4 regions of the Ensifer sp. YR511 genome follow, and region 1 is predicted to be linked to each of the others. Evidence: riboswitches for the same ligand, from Rfam matches in the RefSeq annotation. Region 1 holds a riboswitch; each other region holds the start of a gene.
What was found. A riboswitch is a leader RNA that binds a small molecule or an ion and turns the genes downstream of it on or off. The one in region 1 is predicted to bind cobalamin.
Positions count from the first base shown of each region.

Region 2: another riboswitch for cobalamin. It lies ahead of cobU (bifunctional adenosylcobinamide kinase/adenosylcobinamide-phosphate guanylyltransferase); the one in region 1 lies ahead of nrdH (glutaredoxin-like protein NrdH).
Region 3: another riboswitch for cobalamin. It lies ahead of bluB (5,6-dimethylbenzimidazole synthase); the one in region 1 lies ahead of nrdH (glutaredoxin-like protein NrdH).
Region 4: another riboswitch for cobalamin. It lies ahead of BLU15_RS04350 (CbtB domain-containing protein); the one in region 1 lies ahead of nrdH (glutaredoxin-like protein NrdH).

Region 1 is NZ_FNGR01000009.1:46,232-50,437, forward strand. It holds gene nrdE (class 1b ribonucleoside-diphosphate reductase subunit alpha) at 1-1,511, opposite strand, end outside; gene nrdI (class Ib ribonucleoside-diphosphate reductase assembly flavoprotein NrdI) at 1,481-1,897, opposite strand; gene nrdH (glutaredoxin-like protein NrdH) at 1,910-2,131, opposite strand; cobalamin riboswitch at 2,519-2,745, opposite strand; gene BLU15_RS17410 (acyl-CoA thioesterase) at 2,896-3,696, opposite strand; gene metE (5-methyltetrahydropteroyltriglutamate--homocysteine S-methyltransferase) at 3,693-4,206, opposite strand, start outside.
Region 2 is NZ_FNGR01000001.1:300,924-305,129, reverse strand. It holds gene BLU15_RS01435 (cobyric acid synthase) at 1-692, shown strand, start outside; gene BLU15_RS01430 (cation efflux transmembrane domain-containing protein) at 731-1,312, opposite strand; cobalamin riboswitch at 1,515-1,973, shown strand; gene cobU (bifunctional adenosylcobinamide kinase/adenosylcobinamide-phosphate guanylyltransferase) at 2,108-2,632, shown strand; gene cobW (cobalamin biosynthesis protein CobW) at 2,636-3,700, shown strand; gene cobN (cobaltochelatase subunit CobN) at 3,804-4,206, shown strand, end outside.
Region 3 is NZ_FNGR01000001.1:134,358-138,563, reverse strand. It holds gene BLU15_RS00645 (LacI family DNA-binding transcriptional regulator) at 1-8, opposite strand, end outside; gene BLU15_RS00640 (phytanoyl-CoA dioxygenase family protein) at 112-1,305, shown strand; gene BLU15_RS00635 (SDR family oxidoreductase) at 1,394-2,206, shown strand; cobalamin riboswitch at 2,303-2,515, shown strand; gene bluB (5,6-dimethylbenzimidazole synthase) at 2,561-3,256, shown strand; gene BLU15_RS00625 (DUF2865 domain-containing protein) at 3,269-4,206, opposite strand, start outside.
Region 4 is NZ_FNGR01000001.1:877,770-881,975, reverse strand. It holds gene BLU15_RS04365 (glucoamylase family protein) at 1-430, shown strand, start outside; gene BLU15_RS04360 (ferric iron reductase) at 433-1,299, shown strand; gene BLU15_RS04355 (CbtA family protein) at 1,338-2,135, opposite strand; gene BLU15_RS04350 (CbtB domain-containing protein) at 2,333-2,509, opposite strand; cobalamin riboswitch at 2,550-2,812, opposite strand; gene BLU15_RS04345 (TetR/AcrR family transcriptional regulator) at 2,811-3,503, opposite strand; gene BLU15_RS04340 (NAD(P)H-binding protein) at 3,608-4,206, shown strand, end outside.

The sequences.
Region 1 (4,206 bases):
ACCGTGTAGAAATAGATGTTGGTGAAATCGATGCCTTCCTCCGAGCCATAATAGATGCGCTCGCGGGCGAGATAGCCGTGCAGGTTCATCTGCCCGAGGCCGATCGCGTGGCTGTCGTCGTTGCCCTTTTCGATCGAGGGCACGGACGAGATGTGGCTCATTTCGGAGACGGCGGTGAGGGCGCGGATCGAGGTTTCGATCGTCTGGCCAAAATCCGGGCTGTCCATGGCAGCGGCAATGTTCAGCGAACCGAGATTGCAGGAGATATCCTTGCCCATGTGCTTGTAGGAGAGGTCGTCGTTGAACGCGCTCGCTTCGCTCACCTGCAGGATTTCCGAGCAGAGATTGCTCATGGTGATGCGCCCGGCGATCGGGTTTGCCCGGTTCACCGTGTCCTCGAACATGATGTAGGGATAACCGCTCTCGAACTGGATCTCGGCGATGATCTGGAAGAAGTCGCGCGCCTTGATCTTGCGCTTGCGGATGCGGGCATCCTCGACCATCTCGCGGTACTTCTCGGTCACCGAAATCTCGGTGAGGGGCACGCCATAGACCTGCTCCACGTCATAGGGTGAGAACAGATACATGTCCTCGTTGTTGCGGGCGAGCTCGAAGGTGATGTCGGGGATGACGACGCCGAGCGACAGCGTCTTGATGCGGATCTTCTCGTCGGCGTTTTCGCGCTTGGTATCGAGGAAGCGCATGATGTCGGGGTGGTGGGCGTGCAGGTAGACAGCACCGGCTCCCTGGCGCGCGCCGAGTTGGTTGGCGTAAGAGAAACTGTCTTCGAGCAGCTTCATGACCGGGATGACGCCGGATGACTGGTTCTCGATCTGCTTGATCGGCGCGCCCATCTCGCGGATGTTGGTGAGCGACAGCGCCACGCCGCCACCGCGCTTGGAAAGCTGCAGCGCCGAATTGATGGCGCGGCCGATACTCTCCATGTTGTCCTCGATCCGGAGCAGAAAGCAGGAGACGAGCTCGCCGCGGCTCTTCTTGCCGGCGTTGAGGAAAGTCGGCGTTGCCGGCTGGAAGCGGCCGGAGATGATCTCGTCGACGAGATCGCGGGCAAGCCCCTCGTTGCCGCGCGCCAAGGCCATCGCCACCATGCAGACACGGTCTTCGTAGCGTTCCAGGTAGCGCTTTCCGTCGAAGGTCTTCAGCGTATAGGACGTGTAGTATTTGAACGCCCCGAGGAAGGTCGGAAAGCGGAACTTCTTTGAATAGGCATGATCGTAGAGATCGCGCACGAAGTTGAAGGAATACTGGTCCAGCACTTCCTGCTCGTAATAGCCCTCGGTCACCAGATAATCGAGTTTTTCCCGGAGGTTATGGAAGAACACCGTGTTCTGGTTGACGTGCTGGAGGAAGTACTGTTTCGCCGCCTGCCGGTCCTTGTCGAGCTGGATCCGTCCCTCTTCGTCATAGAGGTTCAGCATTGCGTTCAGCGCATGATAGTCGAGCGCTGCTTCCGTCGCCTTCAAGGGGCGTTCGAGTGTCGTGACGTCCAAAATCGTTCCATCCCGTTTTTGACATTGGCGACGTCCTCGTCGGTCCCGAGCAGCTCGAACCGGTAGAGATAGGGTACCCGGCACTTGGCCGAAATCACGTCGCCGGCGATCCCGTAGGTCGCGCCGAAATTGCTGTTGCCCGCTGCGATCACGCCGCGGATGTGAGAGCGGTTGCCCGCGTCGTTCAAGAAGCGGATGACCTGCTTCGGCACCGCCCCGCGGCCATCGTCGCCGCAATAGGTCGGCACGATCAGCACATAGGGCTCTGCGACCGTAAGTGCGTCCATACTTTCCCTGAGCGGTATGCGGGCGGCGCGAAGGCCGAGCTTTTCGACGAAGCGATGGGTGTTTTCCGAGCGACTGGAAAAATAGACGATCAGGCCCATCGCCCGCGTCCTTCAGGAAAGCGCGCTGATCATGTCCGGGCGGAAACCCGCCCAATGCCGCTCGCCGGCGACGACGACCGGGACCTGCCGATAGCCAAGACCCTGCACCAGCGCGAATGCATCGGAATCCTCGGAGATATCGACGATGCGATAATCGATGCCTTGGCGGTCGAGCGCACGGGTTGTGGCGGTGCATTGGACGCAGGCTGGTTTGCTGTAGACGGTGATCGACATGGGTTCCTCGTGAGGGTCTGGCAAATGGGCGCAAAAAGTCGTCGGATCGCGCGAACGCGAACCGTGGTGTTGGCGATTGGACACGAAACATCGCTCCCCGGTCGACTCGACCGGAGTTGACGTCGTCAAGCTGGCCCAAGGTCGGTTTCGCAACCGGGCCGGCTCGTTTTGGTCGGGCGCTCAGGAATTCCGCGGATGCGGGTTTTCAAGGCGCGGCCTTTCGATCAGGCGCGCAACAATGCGCACCCGTCCGCAGAAGGTGGATCTGAACTGGAAGAAACTGGCATGACTTCACCCCGAAGCTTTCGACGGGCTGCCGGGGAGACGTCGAGACGATCGGGCAGGCTCATCCTGCCACGCACTCAACCCCTCCGGACACCCCGCCCGTGGACGTTTGGTGATCGAGGCAGGTCTCCTGGCTTACGGGTCAAAGCTTCCATCCCGACCTTCCCGAGGCCTCATGCCTCAGTGGTCCAAATCCGGACAGTCGCTCGCCGTCTACAGTTGCGGGGGCAGCTACGGCATAGCCTCAGCGGAAACCCGCCGGCGCACCGTATTCCCGTCTTAGCTCCCAATCCTTGCGAATCGGAAGAACCTCGAACACTAGATATAGTAGTTCATCGCAAATCTGCGTCAATAGGTTCCGTATGTGGAAGGCGGGGGTAGGAGGGTGGTTTCTTTTGCAGTGTGGATAACGGGGAGTAAACAGCCGGTTGGCACCAAGGTTGTGGATAGGGCGCCCCTGGTGCGGACGCCCCATTCCATCAAGCAGCGAAAGCGGCCACGGGCCGGTTGTCCTCGTCGACGGCGACCATAGCGAACGTTCCGGTAACAGTCCGCTGTCGCAGACCGGTGAGGAGCTCTTCCGACCAGAGTTCGACCTCGACGGTGGCTGAACTGCGACCCGTCCGCACAATGCGGGCGATGGGTTCGATGATCGAACCGATCATGATCCGGTGCTTGAAGTCCATACCGGTGCAGGAGGCAAGGACGGTCGCCCGGCGGCTCCGGCGCGTCGCGACGACGAATGCGGCCTTCGTCATATGCGCGAGGGCGTTGCCACCGCATATGGCGCCGAAGCTGTTGGCCTGGCCGGGAAAGACGATGTCGACCATGCGTAGGGTGCCCGCCTCTTCGGGCGTGTCCGTTGCCACATCGAGCGGCGGCAGCATCCAATCCGTTTCATCGGCACGGGGCATCGCGACCATGGTGAAGGTGCCCCTGCTGCAAAGGGCGCGGCTGCCGGTGGCGATGTCTTCCGCGATCATCTCGACCTCGACCACCATCGAGCGGCGCCCGACACGAACCGGACGGCCGCTGAAGCAGACGATCTGACCTATGCGCGCAGGCGCACGAAAATCGATGCGGTCGCAGGATGCGGTGACGAAGGGAACGCGCCCGTGACGAGTGGCGACGATGAAAGCGATCCGGTCCATCGACGCGAGGGCGGCGCCACCAAAGAGCGTGCCATGATGATTGGTATCGCCTGGAAAAACGATGTCGATCAGGGTTTGTGGCGCCGGGGTTTCCCCCGGCGCCGTCGTGACTTCGTGTTGCCCCGTCATGCTTTGACGGCTTCGCGCGTATCGGCGGCAAAAGCCGCTCGAAGCGAGCGGGCGGCGGCGACCATGTTAACGAGCGCCGGCCGCGTCTCTTCCCAGCGCCTGGTCTTCAGTCCGCAATCGGGATTGACCCAGATCTGGTCCGGCGTGAGGCCCTCGGTCGCTTTTTCGATGAGATGCACCATTTCCTCGACGCCGGGCACGCGTGGCGAATGGATATCGTAGACGCCCGGGCCGATCTCGTTCGGATAGGCCTTGTCGGCGAAGGCGCCGAGCAGTTCCATTTTCGATCGCGACGTCTCGATCGACATGACGTCGGCGTCCATCGCCGCGATTGCGGCCATGATGTCGTTGAACTCGGAGTAGCACATATGGGTGTGGATTTGGGTCGCATCGCCCACCCCGGCTGCACTGAGACGGAAGCACTCCACCGCCCAGTCGAGATAGGCCTTGCGATCGGCATTTCGCAGCGGCAGGCCTTCGCGCAGTGCTGGTTCGTCGATCTGGATGATG
Region 2 (4,206 bases), on a different contig from region 1:
TCCCGGTGCTGTCGCGCATCGCCAATTTCGACGACCTCGATCCGCTCGCCGCCGAACCGGAGATTGATCTCGTCTTCGTGCGGCCTGGCAGTCCCATTCCGGCAGACGCTGGCCTCGTCGTCATTCCCGGGTCGAAGTCGACCATCGGCGACCTCATCGATTTCCGTGCGCAAGGGTGGGACCGTGACCTCGAACGTCATGTGCGCCGGGGCGGCCGGGTCATCGGCATCTGCGGCGGCTACCAGATGCTCGGCCGGCGCGTCACCGATCCGCTCGGCATCGAGGGCGGCGAACGTGCGGTCGAGGGTCTCGGGCTGCTCGAGGTCGAGACCGAGATGGCGCCGGAAAAGACGGTGCGCAACAGCCGCGCCTGGTCGCTGGAGCATGATGTGGCGCTCGAAGGCTACGAAATCCATCTTGGCAAGACGCAAGGTGCGGACTGTGGCCGGCCGTCGGTGCGCATCGACAATCGCGCCGACGGCGCCCTTTCGGCCGATGGCCGCGTGATGGGCACCTACCTGCATGGGCTCTTCACCAGCGACGCCTATCGCGGCGCGCTGCTCAAGAGTTTCGGCATCGAAGGCGGCGCCAACAACTACCGCCAATCGGTCGATGCGGCGCTCGACGATGTCGCGAACGAGCTGGAGGCTGTGCTCGATCGTCGCTGGCTGGACGAGTTGCTCAGGCACTAGGGACGCGGCAAGGGTCAGCCAGCAGGTCCCCGGGGGAACTACGCTGCGACATCGTGCTCCTCGCTTGCGGCTTCCCAGACTTCCCGCGCGGCATCCAGGTTCATCAGGGCAATCCCCAAGCCGACAATCAGGTCCGGCCAGGCCGACTGCCACAGGTAGGCTGTCGCCAGACCCGCGGCGATGATGGCCACATTGGCGAAGGCATCGTTGCGGGCCGAGAGAAATGCTGCCAGCGTGAGGCTGCCGCTCGTGTGACGGTAGGCGACGAGCAGATAGGCGCAGAAGAGGTTGACCACCAGCGCCCCAAGTCCGGTCAGGGACAGGGCAAAGGGCTCTGGCGGGACCGGATCCATGAACTTCGCCCAGGCCGTCCAAAGGAAGGCCAGCGCCGGTACCAGCAGAATGAACGCCATCGCCAGGCCGACTCGCGCGCGGGTTCGCGTCGTCCAGGCCAGAGCAAAGAAAATCAGCATGTTGACGGAGGCGTCTTCGAGCAAGTCGACGCTGTCGGCCATGAGGGACGCCGAGCCGATGGAAAGCGCGACAAGGAGTTCGACCCCGAAATAGCCGAGGTTCAACAGGGAGACGATGAGGACGACGCGGCGCAGGTCGGTATCCACTCGAAAAGTTCCTTTTCTGGCGAGATTCGCCCCCGGCACTTTGACACACGTGTTAGCAGCAGGTTGCTATCCATAGCATTAGGTTTCGACATCGGTCCCGCTCACACCGCCGTCGTGCCTGACGCCCGACAAATCGTCGCGTGGCGCAACTCGGCCGGGGAGGCGTCGCATGCGTCGATTGACTTTGGGCTGCCCGCTTCCTAATCATCAGGTGTTGGATGGTTCCCCCTTGTCGTGGCGATCTGGGGGAATAATTGGGAATGTGACGGATGGACCCAAATCGGGCATCCTTATCGCAGCCGACCCCGCGACTGTAGAACGGTCAGGGTTCGCCATCGGGTTTGGTGCCGGGCTGTCGGCCGGTTGCACGGGCAATCGGGGCAGGTCGGGGATCAAGCCGGAAAAGCCACTGGCGTGGCATCGTGATCAGCCGGGTTTGGACGCCTCTTCTTCTACGAATCGTCCGCCTTTCACGATGTCCCTCACAGCACCCATGCGTCGGAGACGACGCGCAAAGGTTCGCTGTGGCACCGGAAAGACGCCGGGAAGGTGAGGCGGGCCGCTCGGGCCCTGACATCGGAACCTTGCCCTTTAAGGGCGAGGCGATGTTCGGCCCGTGACGCCGTGAGCCAGGAGACCTGCCATCCGGCACGGGCATTCCGCCCGAGGGGACTTTTGTCTCCAACGCCATCACGGAGGTTGTTTTGGCTCGCAGATGTTTTCAAGAACGCGCCCGTGGCGCGTCCGATGGCTTTTGCCACCGACGGCTGATTTGGGAATGTTGAGGCAGCCACGATGAGCAGTCTCAGCGCCGGGCCCGTGCTGGTCCTTGGCGGCGCCCGTTCCGGCAAGTCCAGCTTTTCCGAGAGGCTCGTCGAAGCGTCCGGCTTCACCATGCATTATGTCGCCACGGGCCGCGCCTGGGACGACGAAATGCGCGAGCGCATCGACCATCACCGGACGCGCCGCGGCGAGGGCTGGACGACGCATGAGGAGCCGCTCGATCTCGTCGGCATCCTCAGACGCATCGATGATCCCAGCCATGTGGTCCTGATCGACTGCCTGACGCTATGGGTAACCAATCTCATGCTGGAAGAGCGCGACATGACGGCGGAGTTCGCCGCCCTTGTTGCGTATCTGCCTGAGGCGCGGGCGCGCCTCGTCTTTGTTTCCAATGAGGTCGGCCTCGGCATCGTGCCCGAGAACCGCATGGCCCGCGAGTTTCGCGACCATGCCGGCCGGCTTCACCAGATCGTTGCGGAGAAATCCGCTGAAGTTTACTTTGTCGCGGCCGGTTTGCCGCTGAAAATGAAGGGTTGATCCATGACCACTGCGAGAGCCAACCAGGGCAAGATCCCGGCGACCGTCATCACCGGCTTCCTCGGCGCCGGCAAGACGACGATGATCCGCAACCTGCTGCAGAACGCCGACGGCAAGCGCATCGCGCTGATCATCAACGAGTTCGGCGATCTCGGCGTCGACGGCGATGTCTTGAAGGGCTGCGGTGCCGAGGCCTGCACCGAGGACGACATCATCGAGCTTACCAATGGCTGCATCTGCTGCACCGTGGCTGACGATTTCATCCCGACCATGACGAAGCTGCTCGAGCGTGAAAACCGCCCTGACCACATCATCATCGAAACCTCGGGCCTTGCCCTGCCGCAGCCGCTGATCGCCGCTTTCAACTGGCCGGATATCCGCAGCGAAGTGACCGTCGATGGCGTCGTCACCGTGGTCGACAGCGCCGCCGTTGCCGCTGGCCGCTTTGCCGACGACCACGACAAGGTCGATGCGCTGCGCGTCGAGGACGACAATCTCGATCACGAAAGCCCGATCGAGGAGCTGTTCGAGGATCAACTGACGGCTGCCGATCTCATCGTTCTCAACAAGACCGATCTGATCGATGCCTCCGGCCTCAAGGCCGTGCGCGACGAGGTGTCTTCGCGCACCAGCCGCAAGCCGACGATGATCGAGGCGAAGAACGGCGAAGTCGCCGCTGCCATCCTGCTTGGCCTCGGTGTCGGCACGGAAAGCGATATCGCCAACCGCAAGTCGCATCACGAGATGGAGCACGAGGCAGGTGAGGAGCACGATCACGACGAGTTCGACAGCTTCGTCGTCGAGCTCGGTTCGATCGCCGATCCGGCCGCCTTCATCGATCGCCTGAAGGGCGTAATCGCGGAGCACGACGTTCTGCGCCTCAAGGGTTTTGCAGACGTGCCCGGCAAGCCGATGCGCCTCCTGATCCAGGCGGTCGGCGCCCGCATCGACCAATATTACGACCGCGCCTGGGGCGCTGGCGAAAAGCGCGGTACGCGCCTCGTCGTCATCGGCCTGCACGACATGGACGAGGCGGCGGTGCGCGCTGCGATCACCGCGCTCGTGTAGATCGTTCTTTGAATGAAATGATCTAACGCATTGAAATGATGCAGTTCCGGATGGAGAACGCTTTTAGCGTTTTCGTTCGGAATTGCCCCAACGGACAAGACGAATGCATCTGCTTCTCGCCCAGAAAGGAACGATCGCCGACGGCAACGAGGCGATCGACCTTGGGCAAACGCCGGCCGATATCCTTTTCCTATCGGCCGCCGACACCGAGCTCTCCTCGATCGCCGCGGCTCACGGCCGACGCGACGGAGGCTTGAGCCTGCGCATCGCCAGCCTGATGAGCCTGATGCACCCGATGTCGGTCGACACTTACGTCGAGCGCACGGCGCGTCACGCCAAGCTGATCGTCGTCCGGCCGCTCGGTGGCGCCAGCTATTTCCGTTATCTGCTGGAAGCCCTGCATGCGGCTGCCGTCACCCATCGTTTCGAGATCGCGGTTCTGCCGGGTGACGACAAGCCGGATCCGGGGCTGGAGCCTTTCTCCACCGTCGCAGCCGACGACCGCC
Region 3 (4,206 bases), on a different contig from region 1:
TGGGCCATCGCCTTGCTCTCCTGATGGATTTTTGATGGATTCTTGCTCTATATCATGTTTTGCCGCCGCCTATAGTCGTGTTCATCAGGATGTTCCAGAGGAGGAAACGCGATGAAGACCGACAACAAAGCGCGCCAGCGGATCGACCGCGTCTGGCTCACCGAAGAGGCTTGCGATCTCGAATCGTTCCGGGCGGAAGTCGAACGCCAAACCAGCCTGTCCGACTACCCCCATGCTTCCGGCTGCGAAAAGAATATCCTGATCTATGACAGCGCCGCGCTGATTGCGGCGTGCGGCGATGCCGAGGCGCGGCGTTCTGTTCTGGCGGAGATCTGCGAGGTACTGGCGACCGGGCCTGGCGTGGCGGTTTTCAAGCGCGCCTTTGCCGATACGACAGCAATCGACGTCGCAAGCGGGGTCTTTGACGCTATCATCGAAGAGCAACATCGCAGCAACAGCGGCGGCGGCGATCACTTCGCCAAACCCGGCGCCAATGACCGCATCTGGAACTCGCTGGAAAAGCACTGCCTGAACGCGCCGGAGAATTTCGCCTCCTATTACGGCAATGCCGTCATAGCGCTCGTCAGCGAGGCTTGGCTCGGGCCGAACTACCAGATGACGGCGCAGGTCAATCGCGTCAATCCTGGCGGTGCGGCGCAATCGGCGCACCGGGATTATCACCTCGGCTTCCAGACCGCGGCCGTGATCGAGCAGTATCCGGCGCATGTGCACAAGCTTTCACCGGTGCTGACGCTGCAGGGGGCGGTTGCCCATTGCGACATGCCGCTCGAAAGCGGACCGACGCTGTTCTTGCCCTATAGCCAAACCTATGTGCCGGGCTATCTGGCGCTCAACCGGCCGGAATTCCGCGCCTATTTCGACGCACACCACGTGCAGCTTCCCCTTGAAAAGGGCGACGTTGTCTTCTTCAACCCGGCGCTCTTCCATGCCGCCGGCACCAACCACTCCCGGGATATCCGCCGCGTGGCCAACCTGCTGCAGGTGTCTTCGGCCTTCGGTCGCGCAATGGAAACCGTTGACCGACTGACCATGAGCGCGACGCTCTATCCGGCCTTGCGGGCCTTGCTGGCGGGCGGGACGCTGACGCAGGCGGAAGCGGCCAACGCGATCTCCTCCTGTGCCGAGGGCTATTCGTTCCCCACCAATCTCGACCGGGATCCGCCACTCGGCGGGTTGGCGCCGAAGACGCAGGCGCAGTTGATGCGCGAGGCTCTCACTGCGGGGACGGGCGAACAAGAGTTTCTCTCGGTGCTGGAGGCGCAGGCGAAGCGCAAGCTGAGCTGACGAGCGAGTTACAATTTGACAGGCTCCCGGTGTGTTTCAGCCGGGAGCCGCAGCCGTTTCAAACGATCATTTCCGAGGGAGGAATTCGATGAGTGGACAATTGCAAGGCAAGATCGCCATCGTCACCGGTGGTACGCAGGGACTGGGCGCGACGATTGCTGGCCTTTTCGCCGAGCGCGGCGCTGAAGGCATCGTCATCTGCGGCCGCAACGCCGCCAAGGGGCGGGCGAAGGCCGAGCAGATCGGCAAGGCAAGCGGCGCGAAAGTCGTCTATGTCGAGGCCGATCTGGAAAAAGTAGAGGACGCCCGCAAGGTGGTCGCCGCTTGCGACGCGGAATTCGGACGGGTCGATGCGCTGGTCAACGCCGCAGCTATCACCGACCGTGGCACGATCCTCGACACCACGCCCGAACTCTTCGACCGCATGTTCGCGACCAATGTGCGCGCGCCGTTCTTCCTGATGCAGGAGGCGGTGAAGATCATGCGGCGGGAGAAGACCGAGGGCACGATCGTCAACATCGGCTCGATGTCGGCGATGGCCGGCCAGCCGTTCATTGCCGCCTATTGTTCGTCGAAAGGCGCGCTCGAAACGCTGACCAAAAACACGGCCTATGCGCTTCTTCGCAACCGCATTCGCGTCAACGGGCTGAATATCGGCTGGATGGCGTCCGAAGGCGAAGACCGCATCCAGCGCGAGTTTCATGGCGCGGCTGCCGATTGGCTCGAAAAGGTGGCGGCCGACCAGCCTTTCGGTCGGCTCGTCGATCCGGCTGAAGTGGCGCGGGCCTGCGCCTATCTGTCGTCGGCCGAGTCCGGGCTGATAACCGGATCGGTGATTTGCTTCGATCAGTCGGTCTGGGGCGCCTATGACGACTCGCCGCATCCGGTCGCTCCGCTTTGAGGCGGAGGCAAACGACTAAGCTCGACAGTAGCCGGCGGAAAGTGGCGCGCCATGTCTCGACCGGGTTGGCGCGCTTGTCTTTCTCAAACGGCTGTGCACTTAGTGCCGTCGTCAGGTGCCCGCGAAAGCGGGAGAATCGGGAATCCGGTGTCATTCCGGAACGTGCCCAACGCTGTGACGGGGACGATCGCCTCTAAGAGAGCCTTGAGTTGATTCAAGGTTTTGCCACTGGATCTTCAATCGATCTGGGAAGGCGAGGTGATCGGTTGAACCGAAGTCAGAAGACCGGCCTGGCGAGATAGACCGAACCCCGCGTGGACGGCGGGAGGTTTTCGCATTGTTGGGGATCGAACGATGCTGACTGAACCGAAGGGCGGCCTTGCGGCTGCCGGCGCCTTTTCGCTGCCAGAGCGGGAGGCCGTCTACCGTGCCATCGAGACACGTCGCGACGTGCGCGATGAATTCCTGCCCGCGCCATTGCCGGATGATCTGATCGGGCGCCTGCTGGCCGCTGCGCACAGCGCCCCGTCCGTGGGCTTCATGCAGCCGTGGAACTTCGTGCTGGTGCGGGCGGAAGAAACGCGTGAGCGCGTCTGGCAGGCGTTTCGCCGCGCCAATGACGAGGCCGCGCTGATGTTCGAGGCGGAACAACAGGCCAAGTACCGTGCGCTGAAGCTGGAAGGCATCCGCAAGGCGCCGCTCAGCATCTGTGTCACCTGCGACCGCACGCGCGGCGGTGCCGTCGTACTCGGGCGCACCCACAATCCGCAGATGGACGTCTATTCCACCGTCTGCGCCGTGCAAAACCTCTGGCTTGCGGCGCGGGCCGAAGGGGTGGGCGTCGGCTGGGTGAGCATTTTCCACGAGGCCGAGATCAAGGCGATTCTCGGCATCCCAGATCATATCGAGATCGTTGCCTGGCTCTGCCTCGGCTATGTCGATCGCCTCTATCAGCAGCCGGAACTCGCCGTGAAGGGCTGGCGCCAGCGCCTGCCGCTCGACGAGCTGGTTTTCGAAGACGGATGGGGACGCAGCAAGGAGAAGGCGTAAGGCCTCGTCCGATCAATTCTGGACCGGCTGATAGGCCGGTCCCTTCGGATGCTTGAGGTCGATGGCGGTTTCTTCCTGCGGCAGGTAGGTCGGGCCGACGACGCGAACCTTGTTCTTCGACGGATCGTAAGGCCGCTCTTCGGCCGGCGCCTTGGCGGTATTGCTCGCCGCTTCCGGCTTCTTGGTCTCGATGACGATGATCGACGACTGGTCGTCACCGATCTTCGTTCCGTTTGCCTTCGGTGTGGTCGAGGCGGTCTGGGGTATCTGGCAGCCGCACTGGCCGGGTTTTCCGACGGCGCGGGTGCGATAGGCAAAGGCGTTGGGCATTTCGGTATAGGGACGGCCGGTCACGGCCGAGACCATCTTGTCGCTCTCTTCCGTGTTGAGGTCGTGAAAATAGAGCTCGGTCTCAGCCCCCGGGCAGCGCGCCCGACAGGCCTGCTCGTCGCGCGGGAAATCGGCCGGCGTCGCATCCGAAGAAACCGGGAAAAAGGCGCCGTCGCAGGTGCGCACGCACATGGTTCTGAGCGTGCCGCTATAGTAGCGCTCCTGCGGCGCGTAGCCGTCTTCGCCTCGGCCGAGCATCGGGCCGTAGGCGTCTTCCGGCGGCAGGTCGGCAACGATGTTGCGGTGGCTTTCCGGCACGTCCGGTTCCACGCTTGCGAACTCCTCGCGGTCGCCATAGCAACCGTTGATCTCCAGCGCGGCGAGGATGCGTCGCCGGCTGTCGTCGCTGCCGCCGGCGACGATCTGCTCGCGCTCGGACTTCAGCATGCGCAGATTGTCTTCCATCTCGGCGATCAGGCTGTTGAGGCCGTAGCAAGTGTCGGGGTCGCCGCCGTCGAAGCCAATGGCGTTGCCGCCACTGCAACCCGCGCGGCGGCGGTCGTTCTTTGCCCGCCGCAGCTCGATATTCTGCCGCGAGATCGCGCTTGCGTAGTCGCGCG
Region 4 (4,206 bases), on a different contig from region 1:
TGGGCGCCAGCAGCGGCTTTTCGGCTATGTGAACCGCGGCGCACCCTACGGCCTTGATGACGGCACGCTCGTGCCCTGGGCGCCGCTTGCCTGCCTGCCGTTCGAGCCGGATGCGGCGCAGGCCTCCCTGGTGCATATGGCAGACAGTTATCCGGGACTTTTGAGCGAAGGGCGCTTTCCCGGCGGCTTCAATCCGAGCCTGGCCGCCGGCGCAGGCCCGGAGGGCTGGATCGATGCGCGTGTCGTCGGTCTTGACCAGGGCATCGTTGTCATGATGATCGAGAACTGGCAAAGCGGCCTTAGCTGGGCGCTGATGCGCAGCATGCCGGCGATCCGTCTCGGCCTTGAGCGGGCGGGCTTCGACGGTGGCTGGCTGCAGGAGGGGGAAGGCGCGTGTGGTAATCCGCCCGCATCCCGCGCCAGAGGATGAGAATGGACGACGGAGACGGCATGCGCTTGAACGACCACCGGCCGACAGCGGAGACCGCGGCGTTTGCGCCGCAGGCGCTGGCCGTCGCCGACCATCTGCGTGCCCAGTTTCCCGAGGCTGCCGTCTCGCTCGGGCCGGCGGCCAGTGATTTCAGCGCGCCGGGCGACTTCTGGGCTGCGGGCAGCGCTGGCCTTGAGGCGGGGCTCGCCTATCAGGATTTCTTCGGGGTCGGCATGACCGACCGGATCCGGGCGGCGCATCTGATCGCCTTCTATAGCCGCCAGCTGAGCGTAGTCCTTGGCGCGTTCCATCTCGGCGCCGGGTTGCAGGCGGAGGTGGCCGGCATTCGTTTCGAGGATTGGACGCGGCTTCACCGTGGCGTCGAAGTCGCGGGCAAGCGCTATCATTTTCGCTTGCATCCGCCGGCGACGGAGCGCCAGGGTGGCCAAGGCGTCAGCGCATTCGAACAGGGCTTCATCGCCCATCTGGCACCCGTCGTTGCGGTTCTGAAAGCGCGAGCAGGGCTGTCGAGCGGGGCGCAATGGCGGCTCGCGGCTGATGCCCTGGCCGGTGCGTTCCTGGAAATCGGCCGCGCGATCGGCGACGAGGCGCGCGGCATGGCCGAGGCGCTGGCGATCGTCAAACGACCGGGTTCGCGGCTCTACTCAGAGGAGCTCTGCTACGAGCAGATCGCGGCTCTCGATCCGGCAAGCGGCGCTGAGCTGTCGCGCCAGTATCGGATCCGTTGCGGCTGCTGTCTCTACTTCAAGACGGAAGGGGGCAGCTTCTGCGACACTTGCGTGCTGCTGGAGCCGGAAGATCGCCGCGCGCGGCTGGCGGCGCATCTCATGCAAAACGGCGGGACCTGAACCCCGCCGTCGCTTTGCTGACGATCTGTGATCAGTGATCACTGTGCCTTGACGAAGCGCTCGTTGATGAAGCCGGAGACGACGCCGAGCACGATCCAGAAGGCAAGCGTGGTGGCGAGTGCGGCAACCGCAAACTCGGCGCCGAGCACGGCCGGAACGTTGCTGGTGATATCGAGCGGCTGCGGCGCACCGTAGACATGGGGTGCTGCGATCGCCACCAGGCCTGCGACCTTGGAGACGATCTCCTCGCGCAGGACGACGAGATAGAGGCCGACGGCGGAGAGCGCCACGGTCACCAGCCACCAGGTCTGGCGGTCGCCGAGTTCGGCTGCCGGAAAGCCCGGCAGTTCCGGCGGTAGACCGATCGCCGGCAGCATGTGCACGGCAAGCCAGCCGCAGGCGCCCCACAGCGCGCCGTTCCTGAGCGTGATCGGGTAGCCGATCACCAGGCTGACGCCAGCGAGCAGCAGGCCGAAGCCGGAACCTGTCACGAGGTTCGCCATCAGCGTGCCGGAGAAGCGGCTCATGCCGAACATGATGCCGCCTTCCTCATGCTCGCCCTCATGGGCATAGGCCGGGGTGATCGGCGACAAAGCGTCGAGGAAAGCGCCGAACGGCGACACGGCTTTGAGCGACGAATGCTGGTCGTGGTTTTCTGCGGCCGGCTGTGCCGCACCCGGCTGGGCGGCGGGCTGTTCGGTGGCGGCCGGTGCCTCGCCTTCGAATTCTTCTGCATGCAGGATCAGCGGTGTGACGCGCAGTTCCTGGGCGCCGGTCATGAAGACACCGGCAATCAATCCAGCCACGATCGCGGCCAGAAGCGTTCTGACAATCATCTTGAAATCCCTCGATAACGACAAAAGCCACGCCCTGTGGCGTGGTCCTTGAGCCTTCCCATTTTCCCTATGCTGCGGATGGCCTTCGCGCGCCGGAAAAACCGGGATGCACGCAGGCCTCCATCCGGCTCGGGCCGGATGCGTTCAGGTCCGCAGATTGTTCGATGCGGAACGTTGTTCACGTTCCGGCGCATCGGTCAGTGGCAGGGGAAGCCGTAGGAGTGGCGGGTGTCGTGCGCCGTGTCGTGCAGCACTGCCGAGTTGGCAAGGCCGGCGCCAAAGACGAGGAATGCGCCGATGAAGAGCGCGATGACGCCAGCGGTCAGACGATCGCTGAGGGAGAGCGGGGTGCTCGAAATGGTAGACGTAGCCATGACAACCTCCGTGATGGCATCGGGAAATTCCCGGTTGGGCCCTATGCCCGTATCGAGTGGCAGGTTTCCTGGCTCACGGCGTTGGGCTCGATGCCCTCGATCTGCCTCGCCTTCCCAGCTCGGCCGCCCTCTCGCGGTCTTGCCAGTGGCTTCTTCCGGATCGCTCCGGAACGGTGGATCGACGTCGCTCTACAGTCGCGGGGTCGGCCGTGATTTGAATGCCCAGCTTGGGTCCATCCGTCACATTCCCGTTTACTCCCGAAACACGTTCGCGTCCCGGGAACCAATCGATCCCAGATGATTAGGATTGTGTCATGGAGTTGTCAATTGAGTGCGCGCCGCCGCGCGGTCCATCCGCGACAAAATCCTTGATGGTCATGCGTTTGTAGGCTTCGACGATCTGGTCACCCTCGGCCCGGTCGACCGAGACTGCAAGTCGCATGGTGCAGTCGCCGAGATGCATGATCAGGAAGGCGGCGCTGTCGATCTCTTCGCGCGGCGTCTCCGGCACAAGGCAGGCCCAGACATCGGCAAGCAGCTTTCCGCCGGCGCGGCTTTGCGCAAGATCGATCTCGCGCAGTGCCTTGTCGGCCTGCATCGCCGACCAGATGTCGCGCATGACCGGCTCGGCGAGGAACATGTCGTAGTAGATGTCGAACAGCAGCGAGAAGGCGTCGCGCAGTTCGGCTATCGACGTGACCTTTGCCAGTTCGGCCGCGATGCACTCGTTGCAGACCGCATTGTAGCGCTCGGCCAGCGTGCGCACGATTGCCGCCTTGTCGGGGAAGTACTGATACAGCGAGCCGATCGAAATCCCCGCCTTTTCAGCGACTTCGCTCATGCGCATGGCGTCGCTGCCCTTCTCCTGGATGAGCGCCGTCGCGCAGGCAAGGATCTGCTCGACGCGCTCGCGGCTGCGCTTCTGGCTCGGCGTCCGGCGCAGCGCAGGCTCGTCGTCGGCGGGAAGCGTGGCGGGACTTGCATCTGGAATCATGAGTAATGCTCACATTTTGACTTGACTCCTAAAATACGAGGATTTATCACATTTGCAAATGTGAGAGATGCTCATGTTTGTTGGTGGAACCTCAGGAGGAAACGATGTCTCAGAAAGTCACACTGGTTTTGGGCGGTACCGGCAAGACGGGGCGGCGGGTGGCCGATCGCCTTCGGGAGCGGGGCGTAGCGGTCCGCATCGGCGCCCGTTCGGCGTCGCCTTCCTTCGATTGGACGGATGAGGCGACCTGGACGCCCGCCCTTGAAAATGTCGATCGCATCTATGTCTGCTACCAGCCCGATCTGGCGGTGCCGGGCGCCGTCGAGGTCATCGCCAAGTTCTCGAGCCTTGCCGTTCGCTCCGGCATCAAACGGTTGGTGCTCCTGTCGGGCCGCGGCGAGGACGAGGCGGAAGCCTCCGAGCGTGCGCTGCAGGCCTCCGGCGCCGACTGGACGGTCATCCGGGGCAGCTGGTTCTTCGAGAACTTCGACGAAGGCTTCCTGGCCGACGGCGTGGTGAGTGGTTCGGTCTTCCTGCCGGTGGACGAGGTCACCGAGCCCTTCGTCAGTTGCAACGACATTGCCGACGTGGCGGTTGAGGCCCTTCTGGACGATGCGCATATCGGCAAGGTCTATGCCTTGACCGGCCCGCGCCTGATGACCTTTGCCCAGGCCGTCGCCGAGATCGCCGCGGCCGCCAACCG